DNA from 2 places in the Streptococcus sp. STC1396 genome. Region 2 is predicted to be linked to the other one. Evidence: riboswitches for the same ligand, from Rfam matches in the RefSeq annotation. Region 2 holds a riboswitch; the other holds the start of a gene.

Region 1 (9,284 bases), on a different contig from region 2:
AGATGCGATTATTTTAAACAATGCGATTGAACGATACATTGTAGCCGACAATAGTAAATTTGATAGTTATTCTTTTTATACATTTTATCGTTTAGACCATATCAATGCGATTGTCACAGATGATAAAATTTCCCCGAAAGTTAAGAATAAATATCAGATCTACACAGAAATTTTGTAATCAAAGTCATTAATCTAAAGCTAAGATGATTTTCAAAATAGAAAGTCGTCTTTTTCTATTGCCCCAAATACAGTTAATGATTGACTTAACTATCAGATCAGCTATTTACGATATTTTCACTGTACTATGGGCTCAAACAATCTCTCGGCTTATTTTGATGTCTCCCTACTTATGCAAAGTTTTATTTTTAAACCTAGAATAATCCTAGCTAACGTCCATCATCAGCCTAGAAACTGCATTTGAAAAAATGATTTCCTTTGGGTTTTAAAGCAATACGAGCTAGATAGACAGATCTTTGAAAAAAGAAAAAAGCCCATCAATTAAATGATGAACTTGATTAATCGCTAAGATTATTTTACAGCATCCTTAAGTGCTTTACCTGCTTTGAAAGCTGGAACTTTAGAAGCTGGGATGATGATTTCTTCTTTGGTTTGTGGGTTGCGACCTTTGCGTTCTGCACGTTCGCGAACTTCGAAGTTACCAAAGCCAATCAATTGAACTTTTTCACCAGCTGCAAGGAATTCAGTAACTGCTGCAAATACAGCGTCAACTGCTGCTGCTGAATCTTTCTTTGTCAATTCTGTAGCTTCTGCTACTTTTGCAATCAAATCTTGTTTGTTAGCCATTTAACAAATCCTCCAAATTTTTTATGGGCTTATCACCCTAACAAGTATTATCATATCTAAAAAATGCCCTTAGGTCAAGTCTTAAACAGTTTTTTTCCAAATTAATGTTGATTTATTCGTAGCGAACCAATATTGCCCAAGCATTTTCCCCCGTATGCGTCTGAATGATCGAGCCTGTTTCCAAAACAGAAATCGTTTTCTTCACATAAGGCTGTAAACTTGCTTTCATTTCATTGGCTAATTCAGGGCTCCCTGAGTAAGAAATACCAATTTCAGCTACTTCCTTAGTCCTCAAGACATCAATTAAATCATCCAGCCATTTTTTAAAAGTTTTAGCTCCTCGTCCCTTTACCATTGGTTGCAAGCCATGATTTTTCATCTGCATTACGACACGAATATTAAGGAGAGAACTAATTAAACCTGTAACGCGACCAATTCGTCCTCCCTTGACAAGGTTTTCTAAGGTAGAAACACCTATGTAGAGTTCCGTTTTGTCCTTAATTTCTGCTATTTTTTGTAAAATTTCCTCTAAGCTTGCACCAGCTTGAGCCATTTTAGCAGCTGCAACGACCTGGAACTTCATAGCTTGATCGGTAAAAGAACTATCAATAACAGTGACATCAGCATTGGCCAATGTCGCACCTTGCCGTGCGGCTTCAACCGTTCCTGAAAGGGCATGGGACATGTGGATAGAAATAATCCGAGCATCTTCTTCAGCAAGAGCCTCAAAAACCTCTGCAAAAACTCCAACGGGAGGTTGGCTGGTCTTTGGTAGATTTTTACTGGTTTGCATGAGACGCAGAAACTCCCCTTCTTTCAGGTTTGTATCTGAATAAACCACGCCATCGACCATTACAGTCAACGGAACAATTGTTAGGTCCAATTCTTTCACAAGCTCTGGTTCAATCGTAATAGATGAATCAGTTACAATTTTGATTTTTGCCATAATTCCTACTCTAATCTTTACTTTATCTTACTATTTATAAAACATTATACCAAATTTTTTAGCTTTGCGGGGAAATTATAATGGAAAAGATAGTGAAAACCGCTACTATAGATACTTTCTTTAAAAGTTCAATCAAAGCTCACAGTCTCGATTCTATCGTCCAGCTGTCACTCTCCTGCTTCATATCACAATAAGAAGTCTTTTTAGCTATATAGCCTCTCCCTTTATCGTAGCAACGGAGATTTCTGAAAACCTTCCTTTTTTGCTTCATTATTATACTGAGCATCTTAGAATAAACTTCATGACCTTTTTAAAACATTTTATGGTACAATAAAAAGAGTTTATTTTTGAAAGAATTAATAGAGGAAAATTATGACTGAAATCTACGATATCACCATTGTTGGTGGCGGGCCAGTCGGCCTCTTTGCCGCCTTTTATGCTCACATGCGAAAAGCCAGCGTCAAAATCATTGATTCCCTGCCTCAGCTGGGTGGACAACCCGCTATTCTCTATCCAGAAAAGAAGATTCTGGATGTTCCGGGCTTTACCAATCTGACTGGCGAAGAGCTGACCCAGCGTCTGATTGAGCAACTGGAGACTTTCCAGACTGATATTTACCTCAATGAAACGGTGCTGGATATTGTCAAAAAGGATTATGGCTTTACAATTGAAACTTCCAAGGGTCAGCATGAAACTAGAACCATTATTATCGCTATGGGCGGCGGAGCCTTTAAGCCACGGCCACTAGAGTTAGACGATGCCGAAGCTTACAGCAATCTCCACTATCATGTCTCAAACATCAGCCAGTACGCTGACCAAAAGGTTGTTGTTCTGGGGGGCGGCGACTCGGCTGTTGACTGGGCTCTGGCATTTGAAAAAATTGCAGAAACTAGCTTGGTGCATCGCAGGGACAACTTCCGAGCTTTAGAACACAGTGTGGAAGAACTCAAGGCTTCTAGTGTTGAGATTAAGACACCATTCGTTCCTAGTCGATTGGTCGGCAAAAATGGCAAGATTACCCACTTGGAAATCAGTCAAGTCAAGGGAGACGAAAGTCAGCTCCTACCACTGGATCATCTCTTTGTTAACTACGGTTTTAAATCTTCTGTCGGCAATCTCAAAAATTGGGGCTTGGAGCTCAATCGTCACAAGATTTTGGTCAACAGCAAGCAGGAAACTTCTCTACCAGGTATCTATGCAGCTGGTGATTGCTGTTCCTATGAAGGAAAAATTGATTTAATTGCAACAGGTCTGGGCGAAGCTCCTACCGCTGTCAACAATGCCATTAATCATATCTATCCCGACCAAAAGGTCCAACCCAAACATTCTACAAGCCTATAAAAAAACAGCTGCCGAGCTCAATCTCAGCAGCTTTTATAATTCATCTGCGATTTTATTAATTTTTCTCAAGCGATGATTGACACCGCTCTTAGTCAGTGGCCGGTTCAGATTATCAGCCAGCTGTTGAATGGAGTAATCCGGATGCTGGATACGCAGCTGGGCTACTTCCTGCAGGTCCACTGGCAACTGTTCAATACCTATGCTATCAATAATTTTGATAATATTATTAATCGTCTTCATACTGGCCGTCACTGTGCGGGCAATATTGGCCGTCTCCGCATTGTTTGCTCGATTGAGATCATTGCGTGCTTCCCGCAGGAGCTTGATAGACTCAAACTCAGCCATGGCTTCCATAGCTCCAATGACAATGAGAAAATCCATGACGTCCTCAGCCCGTTGCAGATAGGTCACAGCTCCTTTCTTACGCTCAATCGTCTTGGCATCCAGAAGAAAACGGCGCATTAGGGCAGCTAGATCCTCAGCATGATCCAAATAGACGGAGAGAATTTCAAGCTGGTACTTGCCTGAGTCTGGCTCCCGCATACTGCCACTGGCCAGAAATGCTCCCCTCAGATAGGAACGACTGGCTTCATCATCCGACAGAATAGCCTGGTCAATCCCTACCTCGATACCAAAAAAGGAGTCAGCCAAGTGTAGATCAGATAGGATTTCTTCCACTTTTTGATCCAGAAATACTGTATAAACACGATTCTTGCGCAAATTAGTCTTCTGATGGTGGCGGATTTCTGACTTGACCTGATAGATGTCTATCAGCAGCTCGTAGATATGTCGGGCAATTTTGGCATTTTCTGTTGAAATGGATAAGGTAAGGCCAGACGAAGAAATTCCCAGACTACCAGCCATCTTGATGATAGCAGCCAACTCATTTTTGTCCTTTACAGCTAAGCTTAAAAGCTCTTCTTTGACCTTAACTGTAAAACTCATTTGCGCACCTGTATAATCTGCATCAACTCATCAACGACTAACTCGCCATCGTGAAAAGCTCCGCCATTTTCCAAACAAAGAAAATTCGAAGAAATAACGCGAGGAACTTGCTCCTGCAACCCTCGAAAATCGTGGTCAACCTGCACCAGATATTCATCAAATTTATTGCTATTCATATACTCACGCGGGACCGGCTCGATATTGACCAAGACAGTATCAATGAACTTTCTGCCCAGATGACGATGCAGCACTTGGACATGGTCGCTATCTGAAAAGTGCTCGGTTTCGCCGCGTTGAGTCATAATGTTGCAGACATAGGCCACTTCTGCCTTTGTATCTAGAAGGGCTTGACCAATTTCCTCAATAACGAGATTAGGTAAAATGGAAGTAAAGAGGGAACCTGGTCCCAGAACCACCATATCGCTTTCCAAAATGCTCTCAACCACCTTTTTACTAGCAGCAGGCTTTTCATCATCATAAGTATTGGTCACATAAACCCGCTCAATCATCCCACTCTTACTAGCCAGATTGCTTTCACCGACAACTTCCGTTCCATCCGTAAAAACAGCATGTAGAGTAAGGGGATTGTCACTAGAAGGATAGATTTTACCTGTCGTATGGAAAAACTTGGTCAGAAGCTGCATGGCGTTATAGGTTGAGCCCTGCATTTCAGAAATGCCGGCAATAATCAGATTCCCCAGAGGATGACCAGCTAGAACACCGTCTCCTTCGGCAAAGCGATACTGGAAGACCTTCTCATAGAACTTTGGCATGTCAGACATGGCTACAAGAACATTTCGCAAATCGCCCGGAGGAGTCAGCTGCTGAATGTTTTTCCGTAGCTCGCCAGAACTGCCGCCGTCATCTGCTACTGTGACAATAGCTGTGATTTCCACTTCTTTTTTCCGCAGACTGTCCAAGATAACTGAGATTCCTGTGCCGCCACCAATGACTGTGATTCTAGGTTTTCTCATGAGCGGTTCACCGTTTCCTTCCGACGATTTTTGTCGCGATGGCTGGCATTAACTGGCCAATTTTTTGCCAAATCATCCGCCAAACGTTGCGCAAAGGCTACGCTGCGGTGCTGTCCGCCCGTGCAGCCTACTGCGATGGTCAGCACAGATTTTCCTTCTTTCCGATAACCCGGCAAAATCGGCTCAATCAAGCCCAGCAGATGCTGGTAAAATTCTTCTGACTCAGCATGGTTCATGACATAGTTGAAGACATCCTTGTCCAAGCCTGTCTGATTGCGCAGTTCGGGCTTATAGTACGGATTGGGCAGGAAACGTACATCAAAGACCAAATCTGCATCCAAAGGCAGACCGTATTTGAAACCAAAACTCATGACTTCAATCCGGAAACTGTGCATCTCGTCCTGATTTGAAAATTGCTCAGAGATGGTCTTTCTGAGCTCCCGTGGTGTCAAATCTGTTGTGTCCACAACATTTTGACTGAGATTTTTCAGAGGGGCCAAGAGCTCACGCTCCAGCTTAATCCCATCCAAAATCCGTCCATCAGCTGCCAGCGGATGGCTGCGCCGTGTTTCCTTATAACGAGCCACTAACTCCTTATCCGCCGCATCTAGGAAAAGAATCTTGAAATCGATGTTCTCATTTTGCTCTAAATCATCCAAAACATTCTGGATTTGCAAAAAGAAAGAACGGCTGCGCATATCAACAACCAAAGCCAATTTATCATTGTCAGTGGTCCCTTCGACCAGCTGTAAGAACTTTGGCACCAGAGTTGGCGGCATATTATCAATGGTAAAATAACCTAAATCTTCAAAGGACTGGATAGCTACGGTCTTCCCCGCCCCGCTCATTCCAGTCACAATCACTAATTGAATCTTGTGTTCAGTCATTCTTTCTCCTTTCTCTAACCTATCATGTCTAAAAAGGGACAGGAAACTTTTCCCAGCCCCAAACATTTATTCCACAATCTCAGCAATGACTTCGATTTCGATTTTAACATCACGAGGCAAGCGAGCCACTTCTACTGCCGAACGAGCTGGAAACTCGCTCTTAAAGGCTGTCTTGTAGACTTCATTAAATGGCACAAAATCATTGATATCACTCAGGAAACAGGTCGCCTTGACCACATGGTCAAAATCTGTTCCGGCGGCTGCTAAAATGGCTGCTACATTTTTCAAAACCTGCTGGGTCTGCTCCTCAATCGTTGCTCCTACAATTTCTCCTGTCTCTGGTGACAAAGGAATTTGACCGCTGGCAAATAAAAGGTTGCCGACGATTTTTCCTTGGACATAAGGTCCGATTGCTGCTGGTGCTTTATCTGTTTGTACTATTTTTGCCATTATATTCTCCTCATTTCTTTCATCTTATTATATCATAAAGTCAAAAGACTGACTATTCTTGTCCTCCTTCCCATTGACTTTTAGGCAATTTTTCATTATGATAGTAAATGCATAATTCAAAACAGTTGTTTTGGACTGGTTCGCAAACTTCCCAGTATAAAAAACTAAGTACCCTTATATTCTAAAGTAATGTAATTGCGCATAGTTTTTTCTGGTGTCCTGCCGCTTTGGCAGAACTAACTGAGGGGTTGAGACGGAGGTTTCAACCTTATTTTATTTCTCAAAAGGAGGACCTATGAAAAGAAAAGTTATTATTGATTGTGATCCCGGCATAGATGACAGCCTAGCCCTGCTCTATGCCCTGCAACACCCTGACTTAGAGGTGGTCGCTTTGACGATTGTTGCTGGAAATGTCCCAGTTGAACTAGGCCTAGAAAATGCCTTCAAAATATTGGAAAGGCTGAATCGGCTGGATATTCCAATTTATGCAGGAGCCGACAAGCCTTTGGTTCGTGAATTCATCTCCGCTCAAGATACCCACGGCATGGATGGATTGGGGGAAAGCGGGATAGCACGAAGCAGCTCCACCCAAGCCCAGCCACAAGCTGCTTATGACTTCCTGGCAGACTACTTCCAGACCAATAAGAATACTTCTATCATCGCGCTGGGGCCTTTGACCAATATTGCCTTGGCTCTCAGGAAAAATCCTACACTTGGTCAACATCTAGACCGATTTATCAGCATGGGCGGCAGCTACAAATCGCACGGCAACTGTTCACCTGTGGCCGAATACAACTACTGGTGCGATCCGCATGCAGCTCAAGAAACCTACGAAAAACTTGGAAAAAAGATTGAAATGGTCGGTCTAGATGTCACTCGAAAGATTGTCTTAACACCCAATCTATTTGAATATATGCGTTTTATTAATCTTGAAGTCGCTGACTTCATCGGGAAAATCACTCGTTTCTATTGGGATTTTCATTGGGAGTATGAACATATCATCGGTTGTGTCATCAACGATCCGTTGGCTGTTTCCCATTTCCTGCATGAAGACCTTTGCCATGGTTTTGATTCCTATGTAGATGTTGCAACGGAGGGTATTGCCATGGGACAAACGCTGGTTGATGCTTATCATTTTTATAATAAAGAAGCAAACACTAAAGTGTTGACTCAAGTAGATACCAAACTCTTTTTTCAGGATTTTCTCGCTGTGATACTCAATACCTCAAAGGAAATCATCTGCCAAGATCTACAAACTTTAAACTTAGGATAAGATTATGAAAAAAACATCACCATTTATCATCACATTTACTGCTGTCTGCATCGCTCTTAACTATGCCGGTGCCAACATTGCTCTTTTTCTAAAACTTCCTGTTTATTTGGATACGTTTGGAACGATATTAGCCAGCCTTGTTTTAGGACCTATTTTCGGAGTAGGAACTGCGATTGCCAGCGCTCTGATTAGTGCTTTTACAACGGACATTTCTGCTATATATTTCTCTCCAGTAGCCATTCTTTTGGCACTGCTCATCTCAGTCTTTTTCAAGGCTGATTCAAAACCTAGGCTAAACCTCTTCTGGAAATCTTTTATGGTTTCCCTGCCAGCCACTGCCTTGGCCTCTCTGATTACCGTCATCGTCTTCAAAGGGATTACTCCAAGTGGTTCCAGCCTCATCGTTCAGGGCTTACATGGCTTAGGCTTAGATTTGGTCACCAGTACCATCATCGTCCAAGCACTGACTGACTATGCAGACCGACTTCTCGTTATCGGGGTCAGTCTGGTCTTCATTCCACAACTCAAAAAGGTCAGCCCAAGAATCTTTGCAAAATCTACTAATATTTAAAAATGCATTTGAATTAACAAAAACAACAGCACTAATTTTGTACTGTTGTTTTTGTTACTCTCTTCTAAATTTCCCTTTTTAAAATTCCTCTGAGGAGTTGCCTACTTCCGCTACGGTTTAGACCGTCTTCTACTAAAAGAGTCTAGAAAAAGTTTGTAATGCTTAAATGAGATGCTTATTACAATTGAAATTTATCGGCACTTGCTTCCTGTGTGCAAAGAATTTCTTTACTTATTTATATAGAGGACTAGCAAATCCGCGAATATTCCCGTGACCAATACGATAGGTTTTGCGTTGCACCTGATTATTGGTACTGTTTCCTTCGATAGTATGAATAATGCCATTCTCCACTTTCTCTACAATACCAATATGATCCGCCCAGCCGTCATTTTGCTGACTGTTTTGATCCCAGTTAAAAGTGATGATATCGCCTGCTTTAGGTGTTGAATTCCCATCTTCATTCCAAATACCCAAGCGTTTGAAAATTTGAATATGACGTTCTACTCCGCACTCGCGACCGATAAGTTCACTCAAACCCTGTCTTTGGAAAACCACAGTGACAAAAATATCACACCAGTCATCCGTTTCCTTGACAGCATATCCCACTGGCAATGGACGAATGCGATTATAATCCGCCACTAACAGACGGTGCTGCTCGCTGCCCCCCTGAACACCAACAAGTGCTGCTGCTGACTGTACGACTCGATCTCTCTGCCCCTTTATCTGAGGATCTAATTCATGATTTCCTACATTGAAACCATCTGTAGTTCCGTCAGTGTAGTCAATATAAGCATGAGTGATGTAGTCTCCTTTAAGAAAATAATGGTTAGCCGAATTAACGACAACTTCTGTACTATCCCCAGTCGGAGCTGTCTTATACCAATGAAGATTACCTTGATTTTTTTCAGACCAAGCAGCAACCCGTATATTTTTAATCTCTTTAGCACCAGAAGGACGATTTACAACAACTCGGTAAACTCCCTCTGTCTGTCTTACATCTTTTATTTCAACCTTGACACTTGGAATAGACTCCGTGCGAGTAACGGTTACTTTCGTTCCGCCGACACCGACCATCTGACCGTTATCTTGGACA
Region 2 (9,284 bases):
TCAAAACCAGCTTTGGCTGCCCTTTCGGCTTCCCGCTGCGCGGAGAAGGGCTCTGGAGTCGTTTGGTAGGCGCTGGTCTCATAGCCAACATCTTCTAAAACGTCCAAGACTTCGGCAATATTTTTCTTGATAATCTCCTGCCCAGAAGTTGGGTTATAAATCAATCTTGCTTTTTTTATCTTGTTCTTCATACTCAGCCTCACAAGCCATCTAACCAATCCTCATCTCGAATCTCGATTCCAAGTTCTTGGGCTTTGGTCAATTTGCTGCCTGCATCACTGCCAGCCACCACCAAGTCCGTCTTTTTAGACACACTTCCGGCAACATTAGCTCCCAAGCTCAGCAATTTTTCTTTGGCTTGATTCCGTGTTAATTTTTGTAATTTTCCGGTCAGTACGACTGTTTTGCCAGAGAGGACTGCATCAGCAGCTGCTTTTTCACCTAGATAGTCTAAATTGACACCAGCTTCTTGCAGTTCCCGCAGCAGCACTTGGCTGCCTTCCTGCTCAAAATAAGAATGCAGACTTTGAGCAATAACAGTCCCCAAGCTGTCAATAGCTGCAATGTCTTCTTGATTAGCCTGAGAAAGTCTAGGAATGTCATGGAATTTCTCTAATAGAATCCGACTGGCCTTGCTTCCCACATGACGAATCCCCAGACCAAAGAGTAATTTCTCTGCTGAGTTATCCTTGGAAGCTTGAATGGCATGATACAACTTGTTGGCTGATTTTTCCTTAAAGCCGTCTAAGGTGAGCAAGTCTTCTACAGAAAGACGGTAAATGCTGGCAACATCCTTGACCAATTCCTTGGCAAAGAGCTTTTCGACAACCGCAGGGCCTAGGCCTGTGATGTTCATAGCATCTCGGCTGGCAAAATGAGTCAAACCCTCCATGATTTGAGCGGGACAGAGAGGATTGATACAGCGCAGAGCCACCTCATCCTCAAAATGCAATAGCTCACCGCCACAACTCGGGCAGTGACTTGGGATTTCCACAGCCTCTTCTGACACCCTCTTAGACTCGACCACACGCAAGACAGCTGGGATAATATCGCCTGCCTTATAGACAATAACTGTATCCTCCTTGCGAATATCTTTTTCAGATATGTAGTCCACATTGTGTAAGGTTGCTCGGCTAACTGTCGTTCCTGCTAGCTGAACCGGCGTCAAGTTCGCCGTTGGAGTCACAACTCCCGTCCGTCCGACGGTCCAGTCAACAGACAGAAGCTGGGCTTCCTTTTCCTCTGCTGGAAACTTGTAGGCGATGGCCCACTTAGGTGCCTTGACAGTAAAGCCCAGCTCTTCTTGAACACTTAAGTCATTGACCTTGATAACAATACCGTCAATCTCATAAGGCAGACTATCCCGCTCCTGAGCAATTTTTTCGATAAACTCCCAGACCTGATCCATAGATTCCGCCAGAATATGAGTAGGATTGACTGAGAAGTCCAAAGATGCCAGCTTATTCAAAACAGCTTCCTGACTGGTTTCCTGAGTCGGACTGGCTTCTTGATAGAGGAAAGTAGCCAGTTTACGCTTGGCCACAACAGCTGTATCTAATTGGCGTAGGGTTCCGGCTGCTGCATTTCGCGGATTGGCAAACTCAGGCTCGCCATTTTCCTGACGCAGCTGGTTAACCGCATCAAAGGATGCCTTAGGCATGTAGCATTCTCCGCGGACAGTCAAGTCAACAGGCTCTTTGAGAGTCAAGGGAATATCCTTGACCCGTTTGAGATTTTCCGTGATATTTTCACCGACAGAGCCGTCTCCGCGCGTCGCGCCTGCTATCAAGACACCATTTTCATAGGTCAGGGAAATAGACAGACCGTCAATCTTGAGCTCGCAGAAGTAGGAAACGCTGGGAAATTCCCGACGCACCCGCTCGTCAAATGCCAGTAATTCTTCACGTGAAAAAGCATCCTGCAAACTAAAAAGAGGATACTGGTGTTGGTATTTTTCAAATCCTTCTAAAATCTTCCCACCAACCCGATGTGTAGGGCTGTCAGGCAGAATGTCTGATGGGTACTTTTCTTCTAAGTTCACCAGCTCACGATAGAGCCGGTCATACTCACTGTCAGATACGCTTGGACGGTCACTGGTATAGTATTCATGGGCGTATTGATTAAGCAATTTGACTAATTCTGCAATTCTTTTTTTCATACTTCTATTTTATCATAAATGGGCGAAATCTTCCTCTATTTGTTCCTCACAATCTACAGGAAATTAAAAACAACTATACATTTTTATAGTTGTTCTTTATAATCTATCTCGTCAAATCAATATGCTGGGACAGACGATTGATTAAAATCGCTCCAATTAGCAAAGAAACAAATTCTCCAGCCGCTGTCGTAAACCAAGTGAGGAAAAAGGGAAGACCTTGTAAGAGGTGCAGTTCCGCAGCAATGGTAAACATGGAAATAGAAAAGAGAATTGCAAAGCAGAAATGATCTAGCCGAATCAGATTATTAAGAATATATTGATTCTTAAATTTTTCAAAAAGAATAACACCTAAAGTCAAAAAAACTAAAGTGGAACCACCACCAACAAAGACATCTACGATGCCAAAACTATATAAATTGGCAATCATACAGCCTAAGGTCACCCCGATGATATACTTACGATGATAAAAGGCCATAAAGTTCATCATCTCCGAAATACGGAATTGATAAGCACCATAGCTAATAGCATTCAAAGGCGGGGTAATGGTCAAAGCTACATAGATCGCCGCAACTAAGGCAATCTGAGTCATGTCACGAACAGTTAGGTTTTGTTTTTTCATTTTTTCTCCTTTAGCGGTTTTCCCGCTTAAAATATGCTTGACGAAAGAAGCTAAGCGTCAAGGGCTGTATCCCTTGCTAAAATTAGGAAATGAAATAGGTCGCAGACTCTCTTAAAACAGCTCCTTCTCCCCACTCTCTCACATTGAGACACAGCCTTTCAAGTATAGCACAAATCCCGAAAATATGATAGACTAAGATCATGAAAGTTGTAATAAAAAAGTTTTTTGATAATGAAATTTTATCCTACCTGTTTTTTGGAGTAGCCACTACTGTGGTAGCTGTCGCGACCCGGATGCTGCTCTATACTCTGACCTCGAATGAAATCATTGCGACCATCATCGGAAATATCGCCGGTATTCTTTTTGCCTTTGCGACCAACGATACCATTGTTTTCAAGCAAAAAAGAAAGGGCTGGCCAGTCAGACTGATTAAATTCTTTATCGCTCGGCTCAGCACCCTAGGCCTCGACCTAGCTCTAACCATCATCTTTGTCAGCTGGTTCCCGCAAATCATCGGCCAATTTGTCAACAATGACATCAAGATGGTCAATACTGTCGAAACCTTCATTGCCCAAGTAGCTATTATCATCCTCAACTATGTCTTCAGCAAGATTTTTGTTTTTAAAAGCAAGAAATAATAATAGGCTATTTGAGAAGCTAATATGGAGGCTACAATGCAATTTCGATTGGAAAATAGAGAATCGAAGAAAACACAAGAACTGGGAAATTTAATCAGAGCATATAATCAATCAAAGAGAGAACCGTCAAAAAGTGAACCTCTTAACATCTATGTCGAAGACGAACAAGGAAATCTAATTGCTGGCATGGTAGCCGAAACTTTTGGACATTGGCTAGAAATTGAATATTTGTATGTGCAAGAGAATTTGCGAGGACAAGGCATAGGCTCAAACATTTTGAACCGGGCAGAAAAAGAGGCTAGAGAAAGAAAGTGTAAATATTCATTTGTGAACACCTATCAGTTTCAAGCACCGAATTTTTATAAAAAGCACGGTTATGAAGAAGTGTTTGCCTTAAAAGAATATCCCTATACCGGAGAAAGATATTATTATACAAAAGCATTATAATTTAAGATTTGAATGATTCAAATCAGATGCATTATTGTCGGTTTCTTACGAAGAAGAGAAAATAGAGTTATGTTTAGACCAAAGTTTCTTTGCCCTATAAAAGCAAATCTGGACCAGATTATTCTGACCCAGATTTTTTGATGATTAGATTTCCAAACTTGGATTTTCAGCTGTCAGGTGAGTAATGTCACCCTTGACACCGAAATATTCCTCCACCAGAGACTGGAGTTCTTTCATGGCTGCTTGAGCACGCGCTGTCTGCTCTTCATTGATGGCCTCAATAACTAAAACAGCATCCTTGGTTCCTTCTGTTAGCATGGTCCGCTGAGCTTCTCGCCAGTTGAGACAGCGGCAGACGGCTCCCTCCTCATCATAGTAGATGATTTCCTCTGGCAGAGCCGGTGCATCCGTTTCAGCTCCCAGTGGAAAGAAGGCTTCACCACCCTTGGCTTTCCCCAGATGAAGACCACCGACAATCTTGTCCAAATCCTCCCCACCACAAGGAACGGCATAAGACAAGGACACACTGTTATAAAGATCTACCAAAGGATTGATTGGGTTGAATTCCCGTCCTTGACTGACCCGCTTGAGTAGGGCTTCGATAGAGGAACGCGCTCCTTTTTTGGTCTTAAATTGGCCGAAAGCCTGCCGCCATTCCTGAATAACATCATTCTGGGTAAAATTCTCATCTGGGATAAAGTCTTCAGCTCGCTTTGCTCCCTTATCTAGCAAGGATTTGAAGTAGGGATCCTTGCTTTCATCGACTGAATTGTCCAAACCCTTGGCTACCATAATACTAATCTGCGCCTCTGGAAACAAAGTCCAAAATTCATTTTCAACTGTAATTTTCATGTTGCACCTCAATAATTTCTTTTCTGACCTTTTTTGACCAGCTCCCAGTCCTTGGTAATATTCTCTCGGACGCGAACCAGCATCTTTTCTAACTCTTTCCGCTCAGTTTCTGAAAAATTTTCCAACGAAACCTGCTCCGAATATTCGTTTTCCGCTAAGATAAAAGGATAGAGGGCTGCCCCCCTCTCAGTAACGAACCATTCCTTATTCTTGCGGTTATTGGCAGCTGAGCGCTGTTCCAGTAAACCTTTGCCTTCTAGTTTCTTGACTGATCGAGCCACCGTCGAGCGATCTACCTTGAGCAAATCCGACAGCTCCTCCTGGATAATGCCAGGATTCTCCGCAATCCGCACCAGATAGAGATATTGTCCCCGCGCCAGATCTATGTCACGAAACTCCAGATTAGCGATGGAATCCAAAGCTCGGGCAATAATGCCAATTTCACGTAAAACTGTCATTTGTCCTCCTTATGAAACTAGTATATCAACTTTTTATTGCAAATGCAATAAAAAGTTGATACTTTCTAAAAAAGAAATGACTTTCTTTAAGAGAGCTATCACATTTTTATCATTTCTGTAGCGGCGAAAGCAATATAGACATTACCAAGCGCTTTTCCGATGCAAAAAGACGTACAGTTGTTACAACTGTGCGTCTGTCTGCCCTAATTATACTTTAACTTAACTAGAAAAATGACTCTGTTAGACTTGCCATCAAACAGTCAAAAAGATTCCAGAAATAACAGCCAGCCGTAAGTAAACATTAAACTCCATACAGCAGCAATATCTCTATTTATTCTCTACTACTTTCTCATTATCCATAATAAATGGTTTGGCCAGTCCTTCCCCTGTGTAGTCTTTATATTTGGTCTGCAAGTATTTGTAGACATCTTCCTTGGTTGCAAACTTGATTGCCTGATAAGGCTCTTCAAAGGTCAGCTTTTCGACAAATAAATATCCGTTTTTAGCTGGAACCAAAACACCGACATGCCCGACAAAGAGAGAATCACCATCAAGATTATCGTGGACTATGACAGAAAGCATCCTCGCCTTTTCGCTAAACTTGAACTGTTTGAAGTATTCCTCCATCTTCTTAGCATGGACTTTTACATCTTGAGTCGCTTCAGTCTTGACTCTTGAAAACAGGATATTAAATTCTTCCTTATCCTTGGCATCAAATAGCTTTCCCTTGTCAATCGCGTCATTATCTAAGAATAAAAGTTCATCATCCTTTGCCATTTGAGGAATTTCGATGCTATTTTTCAGCAAAGTATAAGAGTTAATTCGGCAATTTGTCCCGATAAAATCACCCTTTTTTTCACGCCACAAACTGCTGATTTTTTCTACATCGTAGTCTGTTTTGGTGAATTTAGTGAAATCGCCTGTTAATCCAGTAGAACCGACAATGCCATTGTAGTCATTGACTAGATTGACAAAGTTATCTACACTGTTTTTATCCAAGTCGGCAGCCAACAAATTCTTGACTTCTTCAACACTCTTTTTATTATTTAGATTTGAATAAGTTGCCTTCCACGGATATTTTTCCGAGCTAGTCTGACCAACTGTTGAATTTTCTTGACCGCCGTTCGATTGCTTTTGCGTCTTCCCACACGCCACTAAGCCAAGAATTGCCAAAGTGCAGGCACTCATCAACATGAGCTTTTTTACTTTCTTCATTCTTTCGTCCTTTTTACATTTTTACTATATCTTCTTCAAATAATTCCTCTTGTTATTATATCAAGAAATACTGGAAAACAGAAAGAAAAAAGCTAATTTGAACAGAAACTTCCTTGTTCTTGAAATCACATCTGAATTAAAAGTACAACTTTATAAAACAAACACACACCTCACCGAAGCTATTCCCCTTAACAAAAAAATGACTGCACCTTTATCAACTGCAGTCACTTTGATTTATGAATGGATGAACAATGTAGAGTAGCTAACTTAAAGAAATGATCTCTATACACTGGTAAGTCTACTTAATCTTGTGCTTGTTCATCTTTTCTTCGAAGATAGCTGTCATGATAGCGCGCAATTCTTCACGCTCCTTTTCAGGAAGCTCTCCTGCTTGCTTAGCTACAGCGTAAAGTTCTGGGTATTGCTTGGCAACTCGCTCAACCGTCTTGGTCGTTGCATGCCCTCTCACAAAGAAGGGAATTCGCTTAAGCCATTCTTGTGGCACCAGCGCCAAAATCTTTTTAGCCGCTTCCTTATCACTAATAACGGCTGTACTAAGCCCCTTTTTGATTTGCTCTTGCTCTTTTTCCGTAAAATCATTTAATTCCATTCTGAACTCCTCTTTTCTAATAAGTTACTTGCTCTTCTTAAATAGACTGCTCTTAGATTGGTTTTTTGAAATTTGAGTAACCCTGACAAGTCTTTCAGTCGAATTTCAAAAAATTAATTTGCAACAGTTCCCAATCTTCCTAAATGATTACGAAGCCTTTTGGTAAGATAAGCAGTTGTCCATCCGAGACTTGACAATGACTCACCAAATCAGCCGTGGCTCTGTCTAAAAGGTAATTCTCCTTAGACTGATTAAAAATCGCTCGAAGAATTTGGCCATCATGTTCCCAGTCTAAAGCCAGCACATCAGGCGCGATTTCTTCTAAGCTGTACTTCCCACACTTAATGATATGAGCACCATCCTTGCGAAGCTGAATCAATTTCTTCATGAAATCGAGCATCTCATTGCTATCGGAAACACGTTCCCAAGGCATGACACGACGACAATCTGGATCTGGCCCTCCATCTAATTCTAGCTCGGTTCCATAGTAGAAACACGGTGTTCCCCTTTGTAAAAAGAGGCAGGCAAGGGCAGACTTAACAAGTTGTGTATCACCTCTGGCAGTAGCCAAAATGCGCTCCGTATCGTGCGAATCAAGAAGATTGAACATTACTTCCGAAATCTGCTGTCTATAATACATAGATTGACCATTGATCTCATTGATAAACTGACTGGTCTTCTTGACCCCACGCAAGAAATAATCCTTAATGCTATCAGAGAGAGGATAGTTCATGACCGCATGGAATTCATCACCATTTAGCCAAGGCTGTGAAGTATGCCAGACTTCTCCAAGAATATAAAGGTCAGGCTTTTTAGCCAAGACAGCCTTACGGAAATCTCTCCAAAATTGGTGGTCCACCTCATTTGCCACATCCAGCCGCCAAGCATCGATGTCAAACTCTTCAATCCAGTAGGTCGCAACGCTCAACAAATAGTCCCTCACTTGAGGATTTGCTGTATTTAGCTTTGGCATATAGCTCTCAAAGGCAAAGGTATGGTAAGGGAGCTTTCTTGGATTGCCAAGCTTATCCTTTGTCACTGGGAAGTCTTGAATATGGAACCAGTCTTTGTAAACTGATTTTTCGCCATTTTTGATAACGTCCTGCCATTGAGCAGAATGAGAGCCAATATGATTAAAAACTGCATCCAGCATAATCTTCATGCCACGCTGATGAGCCTGCTCTACCAATTGGCGGAAGATCTCCTTGTCTCCAAAATGTCTATCAATCTCAAAGTAATCTGTCGTATTATACTTGTGATTGCTCGGAGACTCAAAGATTGGACAGAGATAAAGGCCTGTAATGCCCAAGTCTTGTAAGTAATCCAGATGGTCAATAATTCCTTGTAAATCCCCACCAAAGAAATCTGTTCTTTGTGGAGCGATAGCAGCATCCCAAGCTCGTGCCCCTTTCGGTGAAAGTTCAGGATTTCCATTGGCAAATCTTTCTGGAAAAATCTGATACCAAATTGTTTCTGAAACCCAGTCAGGAACTTGGCAACCGTCAATTTCGTGAATATAAGGGAGCTTAAAGCCATTCCTCTCGGAAGCAAGATTTTCTGGAGTATTGTCCGCACAACCCCGATCCCCATACAAGATACTTTGTCCATCTTTACCTTTGAGTTCAAAGAGATACTGGATCCGAGCAAAGCCAACTGAGACCTCCACTTGCCAATAATCAAACAAATCATCAGAAGTCATTTTGACCATCTCTTTGGTATCTTCATATGAATCCTCCATAAAAATAAAAGGATCCCCATAATGCAAGGTGATTGTTTTAATATCATCTTTCTTAGTTCTTATACGAATGTGCATCTGCTTATCCTTATATAGATAAGCATACTCCGACTCCGGCCTGTGGTAAATAGCTGACAATTCCATATTTTCTCTCCTAGATTTCTCTTTATAAACTCATCGCAACTTTGTGCAAACGATTTCATTGCATAGCCCTAGTATATCACTTAAAAAAAATGATTGCAAGGTGTTGTTTGTGTATATAGTAAAAAGAGTCTGGGACAAAAAGATTTCAATTTTTAAAAATCTTAATTATTAAGCCCTTCAAATATATAATTAAATGCGAAAAGCGAACAAAGCAGAATTCTGATTACCAGAAAACTAGTTTTGTTCGCTTTTTATATTTGAGGTCGGACTTTTGTCCCAGACTCTTTTACTAGCAATAAATATTAACCAATAAAATATGATAAATAAAACAATTAACAGTATAAGTTCATCCTTATTTTCTTCTTTAAATACATATCATTTATAACTATATGAAAGTGCTTCTTCCAC

The links. Region 2 has a riboswitch for preQ1 ahead of AC5FEC_RS01985 (QueT transporter family protein). Riboswitches for the same ligand answer to the same signal wherever they lie in the genome.
Region 1: linked by a shared signal. The riboswitch ahead of AC5FEC_RS01545 (nucleoside hydrolase) and the one ahead of AC5FEC_RS01985 (QueT transporter family protein) in region 2 are both predicted to bind preQ1.

The regions. Positions count from the first base shown of each region.
Region 1 covers NZ_JBZYCU010000002.1:141,553-150,836, forward strand. Annotated here, with positions in the region: gene AC5FEC_RS01505 (DeoR/GlpR family DNA-binding transcription regulator) at 1-178, shown strand, start outside; gene AC5FEC_RS01510 (HU family DNA-binding protein) at 529-804, opposite strand; gene AC5FEC_RS01515 (DegV family protein) at 917-1,750, opposite strand; gene AC5FEC_RS01520 (NAD(P)/FAD-dependent oxidoreductase) at 2,123-3,091, shown strand; gene whiA (DNA-binding protein WhiA) at 3,125-4,036, opposite strand; gene AC5FEC_RS01530 (YvcK family protein) at 4,033-5,010, opposite strand; gene rapZ (RNase adapter RapZ) at 5,007-5,897, opposite strand; gene AC5FEC_RS01540 (RidA family protein) at 5,964-6,347, opposite strand; PreQ1 riboswitch class I at 6,477-6,521, shown strand; gene AC5FEC_RS01545 (nucleoside hydrolase) at 6,643-7,620, shown strand; gene AC5FEC_RS01550 (LytS/YhcK type 5TM receptor domain-containing protein) at 7,625-8,191, shown strand; partial or broken gene AC5FEC_RS01555 (GBS Bsp-like repeat-containing protein) at 8,423-9,284, opposite strand, start outside.
Region 2 covers NZ_JBZYCU010000003.1:85,181-94,464, forward strand. Annotated here, with positions in the region: gene AC5FEC_RS01975 (diacylglycerol kinase family lipid kinase) at 1-191, opposite strand, end outside; gene ligA (NAD-dependent DNA ligase LigA) at 200-2,158, opposite strand; gene AC5FEC_RS01985 (QueT transporter family protein) at 2,262-2,777, opposite strand; PreQ1 riboswitch class II at 2,775-2,867, opposite strand; gene AC5FEC_RS01990 (GtrA family protein) at 2,978-3,415, shown strand; gene AC5FEC_RS01995 (GNAT family N-acetyltransferase) at 3,452-3,862, shown strand; gene AC5FEC_RS02000 (B3/B4 domain-containing protein) at 4,007-4,714, opposite strand; gene AC5FEC_RS02005 (MarR family winged helix-turn-helix transcriptional regulator) at 4,723-5,172, opposite strand; gene AC5FEC_RS02010 (DUF4300 family protein) at 5,500-6,387, opposite strand; gene AC5FEC_RS02015 (hypothetical protein) at 6,686-6,997, opposite strand; gene AC5FEC_RS02020 (glycoside hydrolase family 13 protein) at 7,137-8,876, opposite strand; gene AC5FEC_RS02025 (hypothetical protein) at 9,252-9,284, opposite strand, start outside.